DNA from 3 places in the Lactobacillus sp. ESL0677 genome. Region 1 is predicted to be linked to each of the others. Evidence: riboswitches for the same ligand, from Rfam matches in the RefSeq annotation. Region 1 holds a riboswitch; each other region holds the start of a gene.
What was found. Region 1 has a riboswitch for thiamine pyrophosphate ahead of thiW (energy coupling factor transporter S component ThiW). Riboswitches for the same ligand answer to the same signal wherever they lie in the genome.

Region 1 (2,270 bases):
TTGTTTGCTTGGACTGGGGAAAGACAATTCATATGGTAACAAGTAGCTTGGAACAGCAAGCTGTTTCTGACGTGCAGGTTGTCCAACTCCAAGGCGGCATAAATATCAATAACGAGGAGACGTACGCAGATGAGAGTGTGTCTGAGTTTGCTACTGCTCTTGGTGCAACTGCTCACTTTTTACCACTGCCGCCGTTTTTTGATAATAAAACTACTAAGGAAATCGTGGAAAAAGATCGCTTTATTAATCAGGCACTGCAGCTAGGCCGCGCTGCTAATATCGCCGTTTATAGTGTTGGCACGGTGCGTAAGGACTTATTGTTGTTTCAATTAGGGTATTTTAATAAATCACAGAAAGAGAAGTTGCAAGAAAAGGCAGTGGGCGAAGTTATCTCGCACTTTATTGATTCTAATGGCGCTATAGTTAGTCGCGCGCTTGATGAACGGACTGTCGGCATAGAATTAAATGACTTGAAATCTAAGGATCACTCGATTTTAGTTGCTAGTGGAATTTTAAAAACGCCAGTTGTTTATGCCGCAATTAAGGCAGGCTATCCTAACGAGCTAATTTTAGACCAGGCAATTGGTCAGGACTTACTTACTTATCAATGATGACAGGTGTTAAATAGCTAAACGGCAACTTATTTTTATGGCCAAAAAAACGCCAGTTTTGTTAAAGAGCTGGCGTTTTAATTTATCTAAAAAATAATTGCTGAATTTTTTGAAATTGCTTTACCTTGATTAATTTTAATAAAACAATGCTGGCAACAACTGAACCGATAATGGCAGCGCCGATAAAGCGCGGCGTGTAAACAAACCAGTAGAGATTGTTAGTGCTGCCGGTAAACAAGACCATCACTGGATAAGAAAGTAGCGACCCGATAATTCCAGTGCCGATAATTTCGCCGAGGCAGGCTGCCCAGACTTTGTCGGTTATTTTGTAAAAAATCCCGGCTAATATTGCACCGAAGATAGCACCAGTTAGTGCCAGCGGTGGAATACCCATGATTAACATTCTGATAATCCCGCACAAAGTGGCCATAATGGTTACATAAATAGGACCCAGCATTGTGGCACCAATCACGTTAATTACGCTAGACATCGGCGCCATCCCTTCCACGCGAAAGATTGGGGACAATACTACATCCAGTGCAATCATTATTGCTAAAATAGTAAGTTTTTCCGTTTGTTTCCCTTTGTTAGTCATTTTAACTCCCAACTAGCCATACAAAAAATCCCATTCGCACCACAGCGAACGGGATTTAGCCTAAGTAGCCTATCCCTTGCGCTGGTATTGTCCAGATCAGGTTTATGGGTTTAATCTCAGCTTAAAAGCACCCCATAGACTTTATTAATAAATATTAATCTTGATTATACGCTTTCAGCAATATAAAAGAAAGCGGTAAATTATAACTTCATTTTATTATATGAGGTAACTTTTCTTTGCTTGTCACCCATGGTCATGATAGTAATTGACGCGTTACGCGGGCCCTCACTAACGTCAAAATCGCCAAAACGGTCGGCGATACTGCGAATGGTAAAGCCATGTGTTACTAGTAGAATATTTTCGGCACCATCAAGTTGGCTGATTAAGTCGAAGCCTTGATCAACGCGGTGCCAATATTCTTTAGCGTTTTCGGCATCGTGAAATGGATCGGCTTCCTTAATCCAATCGGTTGCTGTATCAATTGATTCATTCTTGAATAAGTCATAGTGGTTCTTGTAACCGTGAGGCCCACCAATCATTTGCCAAGCCATGTCACTGTCCATCCCTTCGAAGTAACCATAAAAGTGTTCGCGGAACAGTGGCGTTGCAAGATGCTGGATTTCGTCACGGTTAACATTGTGCTTGATGATAATGTCGCAAGTGTCGCTTGCTCGTTTCAAATCACTGGATAAGGCGATGTCAAACGGTACATTTTTAAGTGCTTCACCTGCCTTATCAGCACCAGCAATTCCGTCTTCAGTTAAAGGGGTATCACACCAGCCCTGCATCTTGTTGTAACGGTTAATATAAGTTTGTCCGTGACGGACGATATAAATTCGCTTCATTGCTTTTTACTCCTTCAATTTAATTACCTATGATGATAAATTTGCTTAACTTTAGCGACGTCTTGCGGCTCAATCGGGTAAATGGAGCCAGCAGGATACATGACGGACTTGCCCTTGTTGTGGTTAAGACCAATCGCGTGGCCTAACTCATGTTCGACAGTGTTGATAATCCGCTGATAAGTATAATCATACAAAGGATTTAATAGATAATAAACATTT
Region 2 (2,270 bases), 260 kb from region 1:
AGCTGACCGTCACTTACCAATTGAAGTTCAGGCTAAGTCGTTATTTATGACTAACTTAATTGACGATGTAATTATTGGTAATTCTTATGCTAGTGAGGATGAGCTGCGCCGTTTAAGTGAGCTAGATAGATATGAATTATCTTTTGATGTTGAAATGCTACCGGGAATTAGTCCATTAGAGCAAAAAATCTTGCTCGAAGACAAGCATTTTCGGCGTGGCGATAGCAACGCTTTAGTTGCTCGCTCAACCATGCCGCGTGTGTGGCACCGAGCAGAGGCTAACCCAGCTCATGATAATCAAATACAATTTGAGGTGGGCGATATTTTGATTGGCAATGACGGCTTTGGTATTTATAAAAATGAATTACAAGTCGTACTTCAACCGCATAGTGACGAACGGAAAAATAAGATTGCTGCGATTAAGCCAGAAGAATTGCCGTTACTAAAATATTTGCGGCCATGGACCAAGTTTAAATTCGAAAGTCATCAAAATTAAAATGAAGCTAAATTCGTTCATTATCATAATTGGGCTACTCGTCTTATTTTGGGCAGCACGGGAATTTGTCGCTCGCGTTTATCATGCTGGTCACCAAATTTATAGCGTTTGGGTTGAAGTAATCAGTATTTTTTTGTTAATCCCAATTTTGGTCTATTGTAAAAATACAGTTGTCGTAACAATTGCAGTGGTAATTTTTGCATTCAATTGCATGATTTTCTTAATTGCCTTTAGCCGTAACTTCAACGCAATTATGCGAGGTGAAGGAAATAGCACGATTGCTAGATGGGTTCGCAAGTCAAATAATAAGCAAAATGATAAGAATAAGTAATCAATAATAATTTCTTTTTTGAAGATTAGTGAAAATCGGGGATTGCTTTACTATCATTATCATTGTGGTATACTATTTTTAATTAAAAGTTAGTCACTAGGGGTGCCAATAGCTGAGAATTACCCTCGGAACCTGAACAGGACAATGCCTGCGTTAGGGAAGTGTTTGAACAAGCATTTAATTTGTACTCCTTCTGACTTAAAAAGTTAGTTAGGAGTATTTTTATGTTCACAAGATCATCAAAATGGAATGTTAAGTCGGTAATTTTGGTCGCATTGATTGGAATTATTATGGGAGTAATTTATACTTACGGCTTTAATTGGGCCTACAACATTATTAAAATGGCACTTGTCCCTACTGGCTTTGCACCAGTAACGGACACCGTCTTTTCGGGCTTATGGTTAATGGCGGCACCACTTGCAATGTACTTTGTCCCGACAATTGGCTCTGGCACAATTGGTGAAGTTTTAGCTTCAATTGTAGAAATGGCAATTGGTGGTCAATGGGGTGCCATAACTGTTATTTCGGGCTTGATTCAAGGAGCAACGAATGAAATCGGCTTTTTCCCGAAAACCGCACGTTATCAAAACTTTTCTTGGAAGAGTGTCATGATTGGTGCTTTCTTTGCCGGACTAGGAATTTTTATTCCGTCATATATTCTTTATGGTTGGGGTAAATTTAATATGACGGTCCAAATTGTTATGTTTATTACCAATATGATTTCAGCGCTTGTCTTTGAAGGTGTACTGGTCAAATTAATCGCTAATCTATTTGATCGCACGTTAAAGCCGCGCCTTGCATAAATCGAGGCCAATCATGTTTACAAGATCATCAAAATGGAATATCAAAGCTATTATTTTAGTCGCCCTAATTGGGATTTTGATGGGTATCTTTTATACCTATGGTACCAATGGGCTCTATAATTTGGTTAAAATGTTGCTGCTGCCAACGGGGTACGCTCCGGCAACCGACGCCTTTTTTGCAGGGTTATGGTTAATGGCGGCACCGCTTGCGATGTATTTTGTTCCGACAACTGGCTCGGGATTAGTGGGTGAATTGCTGGCTTCAATCGTAGAAATGGCTTGTGGCGGCCAGTGGGGTGTCACTACTGTGGTTTCTGGATTAATGCAGGGATTAACGAATGAAATTGGCTTTTTTCCGAAAAAATCTCGTTACCAAAGATTTTCTTGGCATAGCGTTTTGACAGGTGCATTTTTTGCTAGCTTTGGCTTTTTTATACCGTGTTATTTAATGTATGGTTGGTATAAATTTGCGGTTAAGGTGCAGATTGTCATGTTTTTTGTCAGCATCATCTCGTCAGTTTTGTTTGACGGAGTGTTGGTCAAATTAATTACTAACCTGTTTGATCGCACATTAAGGCCGAAAGTGGAATAATTTTAAGTAGACAAAAAGGTCGAGGATAATTCCTCGGCCTTTTTAATT
Region 3 (2,270 bases), 260 kb from region 1:
GCGATGCCTGGACACCTAATGTGTTTTGGGCAGTAACGGCGACCACAACCGCAGTGCCAAAGACGCCTTGCATTTGAAAGGTCTTGAGGTCTGCCATAATGCCAGCACCACCGCCAGAATCTGTGCCAGCAATTGTCAGAACTTGAGGGAATGAATTAATTTCTTCTGCCATAAAATACTTCCTTAATCATAATCAGCAATCTTTTTAATATCAGCAACTTGTACTTTAGCTAAGTAGTCCATGAGGTACATCCCAAAACTGCCGGGGCCAACATCGGGATGATCTTGGACGACCAATTGTCCGATTGAGCCAAAAACAAGCGTTGCAGCTTGGGCTGCCTCGAAACGACTATCGGTTACTGCACAGAAGGCAGCGACAATGCTGGTTAACATGTCGCCGGACCCGACATGAGCTTGAAATAGTGGGGTACCATTATGAATGTGAACTACATTATTGCCATCACTAATTGTATCAGTTGCACCACTAGCAATAACAGTACAATGATACTTTTTAGCTACTTCCATGGTGATTTCGTCAAGGTTACCAGTGCCTGATCCAGCATCAATCCCCTTAGCATTCCATGCAAATTCACCTAAAGCGGCGATTTCTCCCGCATTACCACGAATCACACCCACATGGAAGTTCCATAATAAGTCTTGGGCAACATTAAGTCGATATTGGACAGCGCCAACAGCAACAGGATCTAGTACGATTGGCTTTTTGTATTCTCGAGCTAAATCGCCCATTTCCTTCATGTGCGCAATCTGTAATTTAGTTAAACTACCCATGTTAATCGCTACGGCCGAGGCCATGTTGACCATTTCGCTGGTTTCATCAATTTCGTTACTCATAATGGGCGAAGCACCAATCGCATTCAATCCATTGGCGACATCTTGAACGGTAACGAAGTTAGCGGCATTAAGAACAACGGGGTTCTGTTTGCGCAATTTATCTAATAATTCTAACTGCATAATTTTTCTCCTAAAAATAATTGAAGAAGTCCTCAGAGCCAAGCTAATAAAAAAGCTTTGGCACGTAGTTGTGTCAAAGCAATAGGTAGTTGACACGTTCCTCGCGCAAGTATTAGCTTACAGGTTCAAAGGGTCTGAAACGTTGTTTCATCTCAGCCTAAAAGGCCCCCCTCGTGTTATCGCTTCCAATTATACCGATTTTTAATGAAGAATACAATGCTAAGTTAGTGGCGGTATTAAAGCTAAAAAAATAAAGGCCAAGCTAGTGATGACAGCTTGGCCTTTATTCTTTTAATTGTTAGATAAATTGTAAAATCGTCATCAAAATTGGCACTACAATAATGAAGAGAATTGTACTTTCGACAACAATGTTGGTTGCGTATTTAACATCGCCGTGTGATTCGTTAGCTAAAATTGGTAAAACAGCTAACATTGGCGTTGCTGATTGCACAACTAGGGTTTGCCGCATCAAGCTTGGCAGGTTGAAGCCAGCATTCATTCCAATTTTAATTAAAATAATTAAAACGATTGGTGAAAGAATGAACCGACCAATCAAGGCCAAGATTGAATCACGATCGAACTTGACGTTCTTAATCCCGGCGTCATGCAGGACAATCCCGATATAAACAAGTGAAAGTGGTGTTACTAAGTTCCCAACGTAAGTTAATGTAGAGTTTAAGAAGGTAGGTACAGGAATCCCTAATAACATCCAGACTAGAGCAACAATAAAACCAACAAGTGGCATTGGTAAAAGTTTTTTCCAATTAATTTTGTGGCTAGTCTGTTTACCCTTAGCAGTTGGGTCGTCGTTTTGAATTAAGAAAACGCCAAAGGCCCAAGTGGAAACGGTGTTGATAATGTAATATACCAAGAAGTAAGACATGGCTTGATCACCGAAAAGTGCCATGTTTAACGGCATTCCGATGAAAATTGTATTGGCATTAACCACGGCGTTCATAAAAATGCCGCGGCGGCCAGGACGGATTTTGAAGACTTTGACGCAGAGCCAAGCAATGATGTAGCCGATAATTACGCCCAATGCTGGGAACAATAATTCGGTTGATAATTGCAGCAGGCTACCACGGCTAAGGTTTTTCATAACGGCTGTAAAAATCGAAGCTGGCAGGGCGATTTTAGTAATAATACTAGAAATTTCACTACCAAATTTATCGTCAATCCAATTAAATTGTTTTAGTAAAAAGCCGAGAGCCATGATTAAGATAATCACGACAACGCTTGATACAGATGTCAAAAAGACTTGCATAAAAAGTTTCCTCTTTCTGTAGTTAATTAATATT

Region 2: another riboswitch for thiamine pyrophosphate. It lies ahead of OZX76_RS02285 (ECF transporter S component); the one in region 1 lies ahead of thiW (energy coupling factor transporter S component ThiW).
Region 3: another riboswitch for thiamine pyrophosphate. It lies ahead of thiM (hydroxyethylthiazole kinase); the one in region 1 lies ahead of thiW (energy coupling factor transporter S component ThiW).

Annotation. Positions count from the first base shown of each region.
Region 1 covers NZ_CP113946.1:160,838-163,107, forward strand. Annotated here, with positions in the region: gene OZX76_RS00835 (sugar-binding transcriptional regulator) at 1-611, shown strand, start outside; gene thiW (energy coupling factor transporter S component ThiW) at 694-1,206, opposite strand; TPP riboswitch at 1,262-1,351, opposite strand; gene OZX76_RS00845 (histidine phosphatase family protein) at 1,407-2,051, opposite strand; gene OZX76_RS00850 (matrixin family metalloprotease) at 2,075-2,270, opposite strand, start outside.
Region 2 covers NZ_CP113946.1:421,341-423,610, forward strand. Annotated here, with positions in the region: gene OZX76_RS02275 (MupG family TIM beta-alpha barrel fold protein) at 1-496, shown strand, start outside; gene OZX76_RS02280 (hypothetical protein) at 498-827, shown strand; TPP riboswitch at 916-1,004, shown strand; gene OZX76_RS02285 (ECF transporter S component) at 1,052-1,630, shown strand; gene OZX76_RS02290 (ECF transporter S component) at 1,644-2,222, shown strand; gene udk (uridine kinase) at 2,265-2,270, opposite strand, start outside.
Region 3 covers NZ_CP113946.1:1,931,155-1,933,424, reverse strand. Annotated here, with positions in the region: gene thiD (bifunctional hydroxymethylpyrimidine kinase/phosphomethylpyrimidine kinase) at 1-172, opposite strand, end outside; gene thiM (hydroxyethylthiazole kinase) at 184-972, opposite strand; TPP riboswitch at 1,053-1,154, opposite strand; gene OZX76_RS09380 (AEC family transporter) at 1,271-2,236, opposite strand; gene OZX76_RS09375 (malolactic enzyme) at 2,263-2,270, opposite strand, start outside.